One region of the Sphingomonas sp. SL1004 genome, then DNA from elsewhere that is predicted to be linked to it. Evidence: predicted binding sites of a transcription regulator. Region 1 holds the regulator's gene; each other region holds the start of a gene.
What was found. The regulator LexA, encoded in region 1, represses DNA repair genes until DNA is damaged. The targets are predictions, from matches to a motif close to GTTCCNCNCTTGTTCT.
Positions count from the first base shown of each region.

Region 2: AC3D24_RS15910 (ImuA family protein) is a predicted target of LexA. The motif match lies at 3,518-3,533, and genes of this name have one in related genera.
Region 3: radA (DNA repair protein RadA) is a predicted target of LexA. The motif match lies at 3,290-3,305, and genes of this name have one in related genera.

Region 1 covers NZ_JBYMUX010000001.1:1,288,483-1,293,924, forward strand. The annotation lists gene moaC (cyclic pyranopterin monophosphate synthase MoaC) at 1-146, shown strand, start outside; gene AC3D24_RS05640 (TonB family protein) at 239-973, opposite strand; gene AC3D24_RS05645 (molybdopterin molybdotransferase MoeA) at 1,503-2,684, shown strand; gene lexA (transcriptional repressor LexA) at 2,753-3,427, shown strand; gene AC3D24_RS05655 (ComEC/Rec2 family competence protein) at 3,923-5,442, opposite strand, start outside.
Region 2 covers NZ_JBYMUX010000001.1:3,450,531-3,455,972, reverse strand. The annotation lists gene AC3D24_RS15920 (error-prone DNA polymerase) at 1-1,036, opposite strand, end outside; gene AC3D24_RS15915 (Y-family DNA polymerase) at 1,033-2,823, opposite strand; gene AC3D24_RS15910 (ImuA family protein) at 2,738-3,499, opposite strand; gene AC3D24_RS15905 (hypothetical protein) at 3,957-4,457, opposite strand; gene AC3D24_RS15900 (hypothetical protein) at 4,589-5,362, shown strand.
Region 3 covers NZ_JBYMUX010000001.1:4,018,842-4,024,283, reverse strand. The annotation lists gene AC3D24_RS18590 (CvpA family protein) at 1-534, opposite strand, end outside; gene AC3D24_RS18585 (YkgJ family cysteine cluster protein) at 591-1,151, opposite strand; gene AC3D24_RS18580 (hypothetical protein) at 1,209-1,541, opposite strand; gene radA (DNA repair protein RadA) at 1,905-3,275, opposite strand; gene AC3D24_RS18570 (glycosyltransferase family 4 protein) at 3,379-4,530, shown strand; gene AC3D24_RS18565 (DUF2218 domain-containing protein) at 4,712-5,002, opposite strand; gene AC3D24_RS18560 (PadR family transcriptional regulator) at 4,999-5,442, opposite strand, start outside.

The DNA of each region.
Region 1 (5,442 bases):
GTGTCGAGATGGAAGCCCTCACCGCAGCCACGGTCACGCTGCTGACAATCTACGACATGGCCAAGGCGATCGACAAGACGATGATCCTGGGCGACATTCGCGTCGTCGCCAAGAGCGGCGGCAAATCGGGTAACTGGACCGCCTGACAAAACCCTCTCCCATAAGGGAGAGCGGAGAGACACCTAAGGCAGCGAAGGGTGAGGGCACGCCCGGCGGAGCGATCGCGTTCGAGCCCCGCTCAATCGTCTATCGCCCAATCATGCTTTTCGACGATCGTCGATTCCACCGGCCGCCCCGCCGCATCGAGCGACGGATCATACCGAAACCGCTGCTCGATAAGCCGGCACGTCAGGCTGTCCAGCTCCGCGCTTCCACTCGACCGCGTCACCCGGCACTGCGACACGCGTCCGCTGACCTCGACCACATACCGCACCGAAACCGTCCCGCGAATACCGGTTTCGGCGGCGTCCTTCGGATAATCCGAATCCTTCAGCCGCCCGCGCCGCCACCGCGGCGGCGTCTCCTCGCCCCCGCCACCGTCGCCATCCCCGTAACCGCCACTCCCGGTACCGTTACCGACCCCGCCGCTCCCGGTACCCGGTCCACGAACGTCCGACGCCCCGGCGGTCGCCTGCGCCCCAACCCCGGCCTTGGCCGCAACGACCACCGGCGGCGGCACCACGATCGGCACCACCGGCGGCGGCGCGACCACCTCGGTAGCCTTCGACTTCAGGTTAGGCGGCGACGCAGCCCCCTGCGGTCGATGACTGGGTGATGGCCGCGGCCTGACCTTTTCGACCGGCGGCGGTGGCGGAGGGGGCGCCACCCCGAACACCTTCAACGCCTCGCCCATCGCCGCCGGCATCGGCACCACCAGCCCGTTGAGCAGCGCGTAGCCAAGCAACCCCGGCAACACGATCGCCCCGACGGCCGCTCCGATCCTGTCTTTCGTACGTGGCTGAACTGCTGTCATCCTGCTGATCTGGTGTCTCATTCCGTGCAGGGAAAGCCCTTTCCAGATGAACCCAGACTGGCGAGGTAGGATCGGCTCCGCCTACTTGACGCCCCGAGTCTCCCCCTCGCCCTCCCGACAGGCACCTCGCCGGCGCAGGCCGGGGCCCAATTGCGATGGCAGACATCATGATGGACCGCCCGTCACCAAGCCTCAATATGTTTCCCTGCGAAGGCCGGGACCCAGTCTGAGCTCCCGCCTTCGCGGGAGAGCAAGGAAGCAGTAGCTGACATCGGATATCGATCCGCTTTCGACAGCGCGTTCGCCAAGACCGCCACCCAAGCCTCCGCACCAAGCAGCGCGTACCGCCGTCGCCCGGGTCCACCGCGGCGACAACACCTGTCCTACAAGCCAAACCCATGGCAAAGCACGGAACATGCCCGCCAACCAGGCGCTTCTCCCGTACGGAGTGCGAACCGGCAAACCGCTCCCAGCGTCTATACTTCCTATACTTCACTCAGCCAAACCGCCCAGCCGCAGAGTTCCCAGCATGACCCTAGTCCCCGTCGCCGAAGCCCAGTCCCGCCTCTTCGCCATGGCTCCCCGCGTGGGCCACGAGACGGTCCCCTTGCGCGACGCCGCCGGCCGCTGGGCGGCTGAAGACATCCTCGCCCGCCGTACGCAACCCGCTGCAGATCTTTCCGCCATGGACGGCTACGCGATCCGCTTCGCCGACATGTCCGGCCCTTGGAAAGTCATCGGCGAAAGCGCGGCGGGACGCCCGTTCACCGGCAAGGTCGGTCCAGGCGAAGCAACCCGCATCTTCACCGGCGCGGCAATGCCCGAAGGCGCCGACAGCGTCATGGTCCAGGAGGAAGCCGAGCGTGACGGCGAAACGCTGATCCTGGCCGGCGAAGGCCCTCCGACGCTAGGCCGTAATACCCGTCGCAAGGGCCTGGACTTCTCCACCGGCACCCGCCTGATCGCCGCTGGCGACCGGCTCAGCCCCGCGCGCATCGCCGTCGCCGCAACCGGCGGCCACGGCAGCCTGACCGTCAACCGCCGCGTCCGCGTCGCCGTCGCCGCGACGGGAGACGAACTCGTCCCCCCCGGCTCGACCACCGACGGCGTTGCGCTCCCCGAATCGAACGGCATCATGCTCGCCGCGATGCTCGCCGACATGCCCGTCGACATCATCGACCTCGGGATCCTCCCCGACCGTCTCGACATCCTGCGCGATGCCTTCGCCAGCGTCGAAGCCGACCTCCTGGTCACCACTGGAGGAGCCTCGGTCGGTGACCACGACCTCGTCCGCCCGGCGATCGAGGCCGCCGGCGGCACGATCGACTTCTGGCGGATCGCGCTGCGTCCGGGCAAGCCGATGATGGCCGGCCGGATCGGCGAGATGATGGTCCTGGGCCTTCCCGGCAACCCGGTCTCGGCATTCGTCACGGCGACGTTGTTCGTCAAACCGGTCGTCGCGCATATGGCCGGAGCCCGCGATCCACTCCCGCAGACGAGTCACGCGCTGCTCGGCGAAGACCTGCCCGCGAACAACGCCCGCACCGATTATCTCCGTGCCGAACTTCGCGACGGCAAGGCCTATGCATCGACGATCCAGGACAGCTCGATGCTCCTGACATTGGCGCGTTCGACCTGCCTCATCGTTCGCGCGGGCAACGCGCCGATCGCAAGAGAAGGCGAATCGGCGGAAATCCTCGTCATTGCGTGAAGCGAGCGCTTGACGGCGTTAATTATGTTCCATAGAAGTTCCCAGTCTGTTCCGGACGGAGAACCGCCATGCTCACGCGCAAGCAGCACGAACTCGTATGCTTCATCAACGACCGGCTCAACGATACCGGTGTCTCGCCGTCGTTCGAGGAGATGAAGGACGCGCTCGACCTGAAATCCAAGTCGGGGGTTCACCGTCTGATCAGCGCGCTTGAGGAACGTAACTTCATCCGTCGTCTGCCGAACCGTGCACGCGCGCTCGAAGTGCTGCGTATGCCGGAGCGCCCGGAAAAGAAAACGCCTTCGAAGCCGTCGAACGTGAAGACTGTGGCCGCTGTCGCCGCACCGCAGCCTGCGAACGACGTGATCGAAATCCCGCTGCACGGCCGCATCGCCGCCGGCGTCCCGATCGAAGCCTTCGAAGGCAGCACCATGCTTGCCGTTCCCGCAGCACTGCTCGGCTCTGGCGAACATTACGCGCTCGAGGTCTCGGGTGACTCGATGGTCGAAGCCGGCATCCTGGACGGCGATTATGCCCTCATCCGCCGCACCGAAACCGCCCGCGATGGCGAGATCGTCGTCGCGCTGATCGAAGACAGCGAAGCCACCCTGAAATACTTCCGCCGCGAAGGCGCGATGGTCCGCCTCGATCCGGCCAACCGGGCCTATGATCCGCAGCGCTATGCCCCCGCCCAGGTCCGCGTACAGGGCAAGCTCTCCGGCATCCTGCGCCGCTACGACTGAACTGCCGGGATCGGCCTGCTTCATCGCGATGCAGGCCGAAGTCGGCTTTTTGGCTGCTCAGGAAAAAGCGACCACCAGGCCGGCAAGCCAAGTCGCTCTTTCCCTCCGGCAAGAGCGACCGGGCCTATTCGGCAAACTAAGCGACGTGGCCGAGCGGTCGAAAAGCGGCCAGTTTTCGACACGCCCAAGCAAACACCATCAAGCGTCCGGAAGACTCTCTCACGCTCCGAGGCATAAGCGCGACCTCGACTCGAACCGTCAATCTTTGCACTTCTGCGCCTCTGCGCGAACATATCGCCGCCAACTTCCCACGCAGCCGAAGAATTGGTTCGCGCGGAGGCGCGGAGGCGCGAAGATGTAGTGCTTAGATTGGCGTCTATTTGCCTTCGCAGACCACCGAAACCGACGTGGGCTGATCGTTCATGGAGGTGTGAAGGTCTCCTGAGTCGCATCACCTTCGCGCCTTTGCGCCTTCGCGCCTTCGCGTGGACAATTCTACTTTTGACGGACTCGGCTGGCGCGAAACGCCGGCGCCGCATCATGAAACCGGACATGCCGCGGTCTAAACGAATGTGCCGTACGTTCGAGCATGGGCGGATCGCGCCAGGGATGGCGATCGCCCGCGTTCAGGATCGTCACGACCGTCCCGGTCCCCAAGGTCAGCGCGACTCCACCCGTCCGCTGCAGAACGCGTCGATCGAGCTTCAGCCACCGCGGCACGCAGCGCTTCGGCAGACCGCGTTCGCTGACGACGACGTCGGCCGCGCGACAGGCTGCAACGAACTCGGCAATCGGGACCATATAGGCGCTGCGGGTCGCAAGAATCCGCCACATCCGTCCGCGCGCGGCAATATCGGTGACGCAAAGATCACGACTGCACCGCGCATCGGGCTGGTCGGCCAGCAGCAGTGGCTCGCCGTCGCCCCCACCGTTCTCGGCAAGCATATCCCGCGTATAGTCGCCCGCCCGGTCCCGCAGCATCGAGAGGCCAGCAGCGGTCCGGACCGCGACATGCCGGCCGTCGCCCGTCACCAGAATATCGGGCGGCGGCGTGGCCAGCGCCCACACTGCCCCGATCATCAGCGGCAGCAGTCCCAGACGCCGCCACCGGGTCCGCCACAACGCGATCCAAATCCCCCCGATTGCCATCAGCGCGAACGCCGCAGTCGGCATGGCCGGCAGGGACCGCACCGATCCGGGCGCGCCCGCCACCACGTGGGCAAGCCAGAGCAGCGCGTCGAGCGATCGCTGGACCAGCCACCAGATTGGTGCACCGAGGCTTCCGACGTCCAGCAGCAACGCCAGAGTCTCCAGCGGCATGACAACGAACGTCGTCAACGGGATCGCGACGATGTTCGCGAATGCGCCGTACAGCCCCGCCTTGTGGAAATGGTAGACCGCGATCGGCATGAGCGCGAACTCGACGAGCAGTCCGGTGAGCAGCAGCGACGCCACGCCCCGTGCGAGGCGGCGTGCTCGTCCCTCCTCGTGCGGTCCGAAGAACGCGCGGATCACGGGATGTTCGTGCAGGGCCATGATCGCAGTGATCGCCGCGAACGATAGCTGGAAGCTCGGTCCGGCAGCCGATTCGGGCAACACCAGCATGACGCACGCCGCTCCCGCCGCGACGAGCCGCAAGGTCATCGCCTCGCGCCCCATCGCCAGCGCGGCCAACACGAGCAGCGCGGCGACGCACGACCGGATCGTGGGAACCTGGCTTCCCGTCAGCAGCGTATAGCCGATCGCCGCCGCCGCACCCGCCAATGCTGCGATCAGCGGCAGGCGCGCGTGCAAGGCCAGCCATGGACTGAGCGCCAGCAGGCGCAACACGATCAGCATCGTCGCCGCCACCGCCGCGGTGATGTGCAATCCGCTCACCGACAGCAAATGCGCGAGCCCCGCCCGGCGCATCGCCTCTGAATCCTCCTCGCTGATCGCGCCGACGTCGCCGGTGGCGAGCGCTGCCGCGATACCGCCCGCGCTGCCGTCCAGTCGCGAGACGATGTGGTGCGACA
Region 2 (5,442 bases), 2.2 Mb from region 1:
GCACGAAGCAAACGCAGGAATTGGCAGCTGAACCGCGGCCCTGGCACAGGATGCCGCGCCGGCGCGCCTCGCGGACGATCGCGTAGACGGTCAGGAAATATGGCGCATAGCCAAGCTCGCCGATCAGGCGCATCTCGTGGGCGATCTGCTCGGTATAGGCAGCCGGCACCGCGCCGTTAAACATCGTGTCGACGGCGTCTTCCGCGAGCTTCTGCAGCGCCTCTTGCGCGGTCAGCCCGTCGATCAGCCGCTCATGCGGGTATTGATAGGCCAGTTCACCCAGATCGAAGGTGCACAGACGCGCGATATCGACGCTCGCCCGCAGCGCATCGGGATACGCCTTGAACCGCCGGACCATCTCGTCGGGGGATTTGAGCGCACGGTCGGCATTGACCTCGCGCCGGTAACCGAGTTCGTCGACGGTGCATTTCTCGCGTACCGCCGTCACCACGTCCTGCAGCAACCGTGCTTCAGGCGCGTGGTACAGGACATCCCCCGTCACCACCGCACGAACGCCAGCGCCGCCCGCCTGCCGCGCCAGCGCGTCGATCCGCACGGCATCGTCCGGCCGGCGCCGCTGGAACAATGCCATATACCCGCGTCGGCCATAGAGCGTCTTCAGGTCGGCGAGCGCTGCCAGATTATCCTCGTCCGGCTCAACCGGCAGCAGGATGGCGATCATGCCCTCCGACCAGGGTTCGAGGTCATGCCAGTGGAGGAGGCATCCCCCCTTCCCCGCCCGCTTTTTGCCCACTGTCAGCAGGCGCGTCAGGCGCGACCAGGCGGGGCGGTTGGTCGGGTAGAGCAGCAACTGCCGGCCACAGGATAGATTGACGCGCGTGCCGGCGATCGAGCGAACACCCGTCGCCTTCTGCGCTTCCCATGCGCGCACCACGCCCGCGACGGTGCCGATGTCGCTGACCCCGATCGACGGATAGCCGAGCAGCGCGGCAGCCGCGAACAGCTCCTCGGGGCTCGAGGCGCCGCGTAGCAGCGAGAAATGCGTCAGGATCTGGAGTTCGACATAGTCGGTCATGCGAACACGCCGTGCATCCACCAGCTGAGATCGCCGGTGTCCTCGACGAACCCGTCGCCACGCCGGAACACCCAGTAGCGACCGCCAGTCTCGTCCTCGACGCGGTAATAGTCGCGCACCGCCCAGACTTCCGCGTCACGGCGCCACCACTCACCGTGGATCCGCTCGGGGCCGTCGCCGGCAACCACCTTGTGCGGCCGACCGCGCCACTCGAACCGCCGAGGCGGCTGATCGGGCATCAGCGCGATCACGCCCCACAGCGGTTCGGGTCTGGCCAGCAGGCGCGTCGGCCGTCGCCATTTCGGCCAGCCCGTAGGCGCTACCACCGGGTCGGCGCGCATGACGGCGCGCTCGGGCACGTGGCTTTCAACAGGCGCGATCCGGAACACGGCGTCAGCGCCAATGCGGCCGGCAACGACGTCGACGAGACGGGCCGGATCACGCACAAGGACCTCACCGGCGAGAACCGCGCCGAGATCGACCGCGTCGAGTGGTTCGGTGTGTGGTGCTGCCAGATAGAATTGCTCGAGCCCCAGGCCCGGATCGATCCGTTCGATCCTGAGCTTCATGAGCCGCAACAGGTGCGGCACCTCGCGCGTCGGGCGCGAGGTGCCGACGGCCACGATCTGCTCGGTGCCATCGACGCGTAAGCCACCGAGACGCAGCGATCGTACGCCGAGCCCCTTCGCGCGCAGCAGCTCGGCCATGTCGCCGAGCAGATCCTCCATGACCTGCGCGATCGCGTCTGCGGTGACGATCGGTTCAAGCAGCCGACGCTCGACGATCGGCATGACCTCGTCGGTCCGCGGCGTGATCGGTTCGGCGAGCGCGCCGAGTGCCTGATCGAGCCGCGTGATTGCTGCCAGCCCGAGCCGGCGTGCCAAAGGCCCGCGCGCGACCGGTAGAAGATCGGCGACGCGTTCGAAGCCGAACTTGCGGGCGGCAACGAGCGCGGTGCCTGCTAGGCGTAAGGCAGCGACCGGTAGGCCGCTGAGCGCGTCGACCGTCCGCCCTGTGGGCACGATCGCGATGTCGGCAGGCCCGAACCGGGCAATAGCGTGTGCCGCACCCGGTGTGTCTGCAACCGCCACGCGTGCCGTGAACCCGGCACGCTGGCAAAACGCGCGCAGACGCCGGCAGAACCGTTCTTCCCCGCCATGGAGATGCGCACAGCCGGTCAGGTCGAGCCACAGCCCGTCGGGCGGTGTGGCGGCTGCGATCGGCGACCAGCGGCGCGCCGCGCGTAGCACGAGCTGATCCAGCATCGCGGCATCCGCCTCGGTCTCGGAAGGTCGGATGTCGAGATCGGACACCAGCGCACGCGCATGGGTCGCGGCCATCCCGATCGTGATCCCTAACGCGGCTGCGCCTTCGCAGGCGGCCACCACCTCTTCGCGCCGGCCGACCTTGCCCACCAGCGCGAGCGGCGCCCTGTGGAACGCGGCAACGGTCGCCGCGACCCTGTCGTGACTGTCGGCTTGCGCAAACCCATGAAACGGATGGTTCGCCGCCTCCGATCGTCGGCCAAGTTCACGCATGGGTGGTTTCGCATGCGCGGGCAGCGCTGCGATCTCACCTTCCACATCCTGCCTGGTTGGCATGTCGGCACGAGCCCACCGCGCACCCGGCCGCCACCCGCCGCCCCGCGGTACCGAACACGCACCGGGATCGTCGTCGACGGGAAGCGGAAGGGCTGGCCGCTCAGGCGGCCGCGTAGCGTGCCGGTCCAGCCGTCTCAGCCGCTCGATGGCCAAGTGCGGCAGGAACAGCGAGACAACCCGTCTCATCGCAGCCCTCCAAAATCATCGAAAATGCTTCGCCGCCACGCTGCCGTGCGACCTCGACCTGCCACCGCGATCGGTCGACGCCGGCGACGCCCAGGCGCTCGGACGACGCACTGGCGATCCGCCAGCGCGTCCAGGCCGCAGACGGCTCGGCGAGCGGATCCTGGTCGCGATTACGTCTGCGTCGCAGGATAAGAACGGGAATGTCGGCGTCGGCCGCCACCAGTTGCAGGCGCCGGGTCGCCACCATCGACATCCGGCTAACCTCGGCGATCACCGCCGACGGCGTTCCATCGCGCACCGCGTCCTCGACGACGGCCAGTAACGCCGCATCGTCTCGGGGTTGCGCATGGATCAGGTCGGCAGACGACAACCCCGCCTGCTCGAGGCCCGGTGCATAGAGATCGGTGCGGCAGCTCACCCACAGCACCGGTCCGCCTGTATGCGCCGCTTCTCGCGCGGCGATGCCGGCCAGGAACAGCGTTGCTGCGGCATCGTCGACCATCGAACAGCTTTGTGCGGCGACCTCGTGCAGTGCTCCAGCGCGAAGGCCCCTGCTTGCGAGGCGATCGTCGAGCGCAGGGATACCGAACGGCATGATGCGGTGATCCACCACCGGCGTTGCGATTGTCCGCAGGTGGGCGATGGTTGTCGGCAGGGACTCGAGGGCGGTGATCATGATGTCTAGACTCTACCTGTTCCCTTTATGTTCCGTTACCAAGAACGTTTGGTCAAGCGTCAGACTCGAGACTTATGTGGATAAGGTTCCGGCTACGAACGCCGCAAAGCGCGTTTGACTATGCGTCGCGGGGCCAGGCTACCGGGTGCCTGCGTATCGAACGACTGTCGTTCGATATGCTGATCGGCATTCCCGACCCAGTCCGCCTCCGGCGCTGTCGAGCCTAGTAAATAGTGTCCCTGTCATCGAGCTAACCAGGGAACGAGTTTGGCTCCAACCTTCCGCCAAGTGCATGAAATGCAATCTAGAATAGACAGATTTGCATTCGCCATTGCCCAACCCGCGGGATACCAAGGTGACGCCTTTCAGGCATCCTCTCCTAAAACTTCCAGGGTCGCTTTTGGCGGCCCCTTTTTTTGTCTGAAGGCGGTCGGCACAGCGTAGCCGGCGCGCCGAGCTATCGGAGGTTCGCGTATAGCGAACGGCTGTCGTCGAGCATGCTGATGGGTGTCGGCGTGATCCAGTCCGCCCCCCGCATCGGATATGGGCCGTAGAACAGATCGCCGAGCGCACGCCGGTAATGCGCGTTCATCCAACGTCGCCGGCGATGCTCAGGACCATCGTAAATCATGTGGCAGCGCTGGCAGAGCGCTGCCAGCTGGTGAAGCGCGCTATCACTGGGGTCATGATTGAGATGCGCGCAGGCCAGCACCACCGGTGTCCATTTGCCTATGTGGAGAATGTTCTCGGTCGGTCGGCGAACACGTCGACCGTCGCCGTTACGCCAATACGACCGGCCTTTGTCCCACCAGCGTCCGTCGCCGAGGTGGAAGATCCGTTGCCCGTGGGGGCGCCCGCAATGTTCGCAGCGTCCGCCTGCCCGCACGAAGCGGACCCGATGCGATAGCTGGGGCCAATCGATCGGGTACAGGAAGACATGTTCGGGGCGGATCGGCATCGGTGCCGTCCACCAACATCATCGCTACGCGTATGTCTAGCGACGTTCTGGACCTTTGATGTTCTTGCTATGTCCTACAGGCAAGCATTCGTGCATCCGACCGTCAGCTGAGTCGAAATGGATCGAATACGATGGGCTATTCAGGAACACACTGGCCGGAAGGGCTGAACGACGAAGAGGCGCTACAGCGTCTGCAAACGCTGTGCCTCGGCGCTTGCGATGGTATCCAGGATCTGGCGGACGACACGCGCTACAAGGCGTTGCGCCGGGCGTTGCTTGGCCGGACCGACCTGCGACCGTTGGCGCCAGCCTTCGTCGCGGCGCAGCCGAGCCTTGAGGCATTCGTACGTCATGCGCGAGAGACCAAGGATCGCACCCTGCGGCGTGAAATGGTCCGTGAACAGTTCAAGGCGCTCTGGGACGAGGTTCGCGGACCGGATGCCGTCAGTTCGGCAACGTGGACCGGGCGCCCTTCCCTACGCGAGCATGCCGCTGTCATTCAGGCACTAGCGCCTGTTGCCCTGGAAGCCGTGCAGCGGTTGATCGATGATGAAGAGCTCGCCTGTGACAATGGTGGACCGGTCGATGCCGATCGGTCGGTGGCGCTGCAGCAGCTGAAGGCGCTGCATCGTGCGCTGGGCGATCTGATCGCGGCAGTCGATCAAGGTCGATCGCTCGAGCCGATGTTCGAACGCCTCCGGCTTGTCCGTCAGGAGGCTAAGGTCGCGATCGGTAAGGCAACGGCCGCGCTGCCGGTGACGACATCGGCACTGATCGCGTTCGGCAGCGTCGTCGGTATCGTCGAATTCTTCGTCGGCAATGTGGTTGTTGCGGTCGCTGCCGGGGGAATCGCAGGCAATACGCTCAAGGACGCGATGCTCAAGAAGGAGGCCGCAGCTAATTAAGGATCTCGTCCTCCAACACGTTCATCTGCGTTACAAGTTTTACATAAATGGCGCATGGCCGTCATCAAAATCTAAGATCT
Region 3 (5,442 bases), 2.7 Mb from region 1:
AGGCGTCGACGCGTGCGCGCCGAACACCGGCTGGCCGCGTCGGCGACGGTCGACGAAATCTGCGATGCTGGCGCTGGTAGCGTTGAGCAGCGGATAGGTGCGCGACTTGGTCATCCACTCGGGTCGGCGCGACGGACCGCCGCTCATCGTGTCGATGACGAGCGTGGCGAGCAGAAAGACGAGGCTGGCGAGGATCAGGCCTTTCAAGGCGCCGAAGCCGAAGCCGAGCGCGCGGTCTACGGGGCCGAGGATCGAGGTCCGCGTCCGCGCGCCGATCGCGTTCGCGACGAGGCGGCCGCCGATATAGGTGACGCCGGTGATGATCGCGAAGGCGAGCACCGCGGCGCCACCGACCGTGCCGATCATCGGCGACACCGCCGCGGCGAGCGGGATGTGGAACAGCTTCAACATCGCCACCATCGCGACCCAGGCGAACATCGACAGCACTTCGGTAACGAAGCCGCGGATCAAGCCGAGCACCGCGGAGCCGGCGACGGCGATCAGGACGACGATGTCGAGGGCGGTGAGGTTCATGCGCTCTGGAATAGGGACGCGGGCGGCGAACCGCTAGTGCATGCGCAAACCAGGACTTAGCCGTTCAATCCGAAAACACCGTAGCGTTCGCGCCACGCGGCGACTTCGTCCTGCAGATGGGCCGGCGCGGAGCCCCCCGACAGAACGAAGCGGGCGACGTCGTTGTCGGGGTGCATCAGCATTTTCTTCGCCCCGTCGCTGAACCATACCGGGACCAGCTGGTCGCACACGCTGTCCAATACGGTCGCCGCCATGCCATTCGCGATCGCGTCGCTGCCGGCGAGCACGCGGACGTTGATCGAGACGCCTTCCAGGCAATTCTGCGGCGCGCTTACGAAATTGAGCGATACGAGAAGCCCGGACCGGTCGGGCCGGGCCGCGTCGGGCAGGCGCGCAACCCGTCGCCAGGCGCAGAACCACGTCCGGCAAATGCGCGGGCGAACCGCGTGGATACCGCACCCCTGTCCCGACAGGTGGATACACGGCGTTCCCGCCGGTTTGGCGAACTCGGGCGTGCTCACGGTCAACTCGGTGCAGCACGCGGTGCAGTCGCCGCAGTTCCGATCGAGCAGGACCGGCCCCAGCAGCGTGGTTTCCAGATCGGCCTGGGGCTGCATCTGCGCCCTTGAGTCGGCTACCGGGATGGGTGGGGCGGTTTCACGCCGAGCCACGGCTCAGTTCCCTTCGGCGTCCACCGTGAAGACCATCGGCTTGCCGCGCGACATCGGCTCCCATCCCGCCTGCAAGGCTGCCCGCACGCCGCGCGAGATCGTCGCGTCGTCGATCTGGAGCCGCCCACGTGGCAGGCCTTTCAACAGACGCTTGGGCGCGGGGAACTCGAGCAGGGCTTCGCGTTGGGCATCGTCCTGCAACAGAGAGATCGTCATGCCCTTCCAGCCCTCGGCATCCGTATGCTGTGGCTCGCGCTCGAGGTTCCAATCGTATCGGGTGCCATCTACCTCGACGGTACCGGTATTGCTTCGCGTGTTCGCCATGCCGGCGCCCATAGCATAGCTGGCGTAAGAGGCCATGCGCTCAGCGCTCGGCCAAACCTACCTGCCACGACGCTGTTACGCGCGGTTCGATTGACCGGTAACCGACGAAATACGTCAAGGCCCCACCCCGGCGGAGGCCGGGACCCAATTGGAGAGGTCGTGGTGGCGAAGCACAGCGATCGCCAGCAGCGCTTCCCAATTGGGCCCCGGCCTCCGCCGGGGTGGTACCTAACCGGGACGTCAATAACGAACGGCAGCTATCCGCATCGTAAAGGTACGCGTGGTTCCGCACCGTCACTACTATTGGCCCTGTTCTCCGCGAAGGCGGGAGCAGTCTGGATCCCCGCCTTCGCGGGGAAACACGGTTTGGATGGCCTACCCCCGCCCCATCATGTGATCCACGAACGAAGCCAGCGTCTTGAACCCCGACAGCTTCATCCCGCTCTTCTCCCCCGTCATCGACGCGGGAACGAGCGCGCGTTCGAAGCCAAGCTTGCTCGCCTCCTTCAACCGCAACGGACCATGCGCGACGGGACGGATCTCACCCGACAGCGCGACCTCGCCGAACGCGACCGCATCGACCGGCACCGGCCGCTCCGACATTGCGGAAATCAGTGCCGCCGCCACCGCAAGATCTGCTGCGGGGTCCTGCACGCGGTAGCCGCCGGCGATGTTCAGATACACTTCGGCGTTGGAGAAGCTCAGCCCGCACCGTGCCTCCAGCACCGCGAGGATCATCGCCAGCCGGCCCGAATCCCAGCCGACCACCGCCCGCCTCGGCGTCGCACCAGATGCCAAGCGCACGGTCAGCGCCTGTATTTCGACCAGCACCGGCCGCGTTCCCTCCAGTGCCGGGAACACCGTCGCGCCGGTCATCGCGTCGTCGCGGTGCGTCAGGAACAGCGACGAGGGATTACCGACTTCCGCCAACCCTTCGGTCTGCATCGAGAACACGCCGATCTCGTCGGTGCCGCCGAAGCGGTTCTTGATCGCACGGAGGATGCGGTATTGGTGGCTGCGCTCGCCTTCGAACGACAGCACCGTATCGACCATGTGCTCCAGCACGCGCGGGCCGGCGATCGAGCCGTCCTTCGTCACGTGCCCGACCAGCACCACGGCCGTGCCGCGCTCCTTGGCGAAACGGATCAGCTCCTGCGCAGACGCGCGCACCTGGCTGACCGTGCCGGGCGCGCCTTCGATCAGGTCGGAGTGCATCGTCTGGATCGAGTCGATCACCAGCATCGCCGGCGGCCGTGTCTGCAACGTCGTCAGGATGTCGCGCGTCGAGGTTGCCGCCGCCAACTGCACAGGCGCGTTGCCGAGGCCGAGCCGCCGTGCGCGTAAACGGACTTGGTCCGCGGCTTCCTCGCCCGAGACGTACGCGACCGACTGCCCCGCCAGCGCCATCTTCGCCGCCGCCTGCAACAACAATGTCGACTTGCCGATGCCGGGATCGCCACCGATCAGCGTCGCCGAGCCCTCGACGAACCCGCCCCCCAGCGCGCGGTCGAGTTCGGCGATACCGGTCGCCATCCGGTCGGGCAGCTTGATCTCCGCATCGAGCCCGACGAGCTGGATCGCGCGGCCGCCGGTCTGGAGATTATGCTTCGAATGGAACGGCGTGGCGGCGGTGTTCGCCTCCTCGACCAGCGTGTTCCATTCGCTGCAATCGCTGCATTGCCCCGCCCAGCGGTGCGACACCGATCCGCAGGCCTGACATACGTAACGCTTCTGGGGTTTCGCCATGCAGCCGATGTACGAGAACGATACGGGAACATCAATGGCGGGCGGCTAGCGTATGTTACAGATTCAGTGGCGCTTGGCGGCACACGGCGTTATCCGCGCGATGATGCACGCCACCGACCTGCGCATCGCCCTGTTCAGCGGCAACTATAATTACGTTCGCGACGGCGCGAACCAGGCGTTGAACCTGCTCGTCGGCCATTTGTTGGCGCAGGGCGTGACGGTGCGTGTCTATTCGCCGACCAACGCCAAGCCCGCCTTCCCGCCGACCGGCGATCTGGTCGCGGTGCCGTCGTTGCCGCTGCCCGCAGGACGTGGCGAATACAAGATGGCGCGCGGGCTGCCGGCCGCGATCCGCCGCGACCTGGACGCGTTCGCGCCGAACATCGTCCACGTGTCGGCGCCCGATTTTCTCGGCCACCGCGCGATCAGCTATGGCCGGCGACGCGGCATCGCCACGGTCGCGTCGCTGCACACGCGGTTCGAGACGTATTTCCGCTATTACAAGATGGCGTTCTTCGAGCCGATCATGGTGAAGATCCTGACACGCTTCTACAACCGGGTCGACGAGGTGCTGGTGCCCGGGCGCGGCATGGCCGAGATCGTTCGCGACTGGGGCGTGACGACGCCGACCGCGATCTGGTCACGCGGGGTGAACCACGATCGCTTTACGCCGACGCGTCGCGATCTGGCGTGGCGGCGCGAGCGCGGGATTGCCGACGGTGAAATCGCGGTCGGGTTTCTCGGGCGGCTGGTGAAGGAGAAGGGGCTCGACGTCTTTGCCGACGTGATCCGGACGCTTGAGCAGCGCGGCGTGCCGCACAAGGTACTGGTGATCGGCGAAGGTCCGGCGCGCGACTGGTTCGCAAGCCACGTGCCCGGTGCGGTGTTCGCGGGGTTCCAGTCGGGCGACGATCTGGGGCGTGCAGTCGCGTCGATGGATGTGTTCTTCAATCCTAGCGTGACCGAGACGTTCGGCAACGTGACGCTGGAGGCCATGGCGGCGGGTGTGCCGGTGGTTGCCGCGCGGGCGTCGGGCGCGGTCGGGCTGGTGGACGATGGCATAACGGGGTTCCTGGTGCCGCCGACGGACATCGGCGGCTATGCGGACGCGATCGGGCGGATCGTCTCCGAGCCGGGCCTGCGCGAGACGATGGGCTGGGCCGGACACGACAAGGCCGCCGGTTATCGTTGGGATACGATCAACCAGGCGGTCTTGGACGCGTATCTTGAGGTGATGGCACGGCGGGGCAGCTAAGTTGCCTGCCGCGCCTCACGCGATCCTATTCCCCCGCCCTAAACCGTCACCCCAGCGAAAGCTGGGGTATTCCCATTGGCAGGCGCTGTGACCCGAATGGGGAGATCCCAGCTTTCGCTGCGATGAAGGCTTGGGGGTGGGATGACAGTTTGAGGGTTGGGATGACGGTTTGGGGACGCTGTCAGACCGTCGCCCAGTCGAACGTCAGCGGCGCCTCGCGGAAGGCGAAGCGGTCGAGGTGGCTGGAGACCACGCCGCGCATCCGCTCGACGCCCTCACCCTCCGGCACCGTCAGCGCGACGTCGAGCGTTTCGCTGTCCGCGCGCATCTCCAGAACCGCGCCACTCGGGAAGGCGATGCGGCCCTCTTCCTCCGAGAACGTCACCTCCATCTTGTGGCTCCAGTGCTTGGCGAGTTGCTGGAGATACTTGCTGGCCGAATGCGTCGGCACGCGTGCTACCGAGACGCTCACTTCAAGCGCTCGATCTTCTGCGCAGCCTCGTCGAGCAACGCCGCGACTTCGTGCAGCGTGTCCTCGTTGACGTCCTCGCGCATCAGCCGGTGCTGGAGCACCTGCCGAAGATTGCCCATCGCCCGCCGGATCGGCGCGCCATCGGTCCGCTCGGACTCCGCCCCGACCGCCGCCAGCCGGGCGAACAAGCCGTCCACTACAGCCGCATTCTCGGCGAGATGCGCGCGGCCCTCGTCGCTTGCCGCAAAGCGCTTCTTCGCGCCTTCCGACTGCTGCTCCTCGATCAGCCCCATCTCGTCGAGCATGCTGAGCGTTGGGTAGACGACGCCCGGACTCGGCGCATAGCCCCCCCCGGTCAGCCCCTCGATCTCGCGGATCAGGTCGTAGCCGTGTCGCGGCGCGTCCGCGATCAGCTTCAGCATGACGAGCTTCAACTCGCC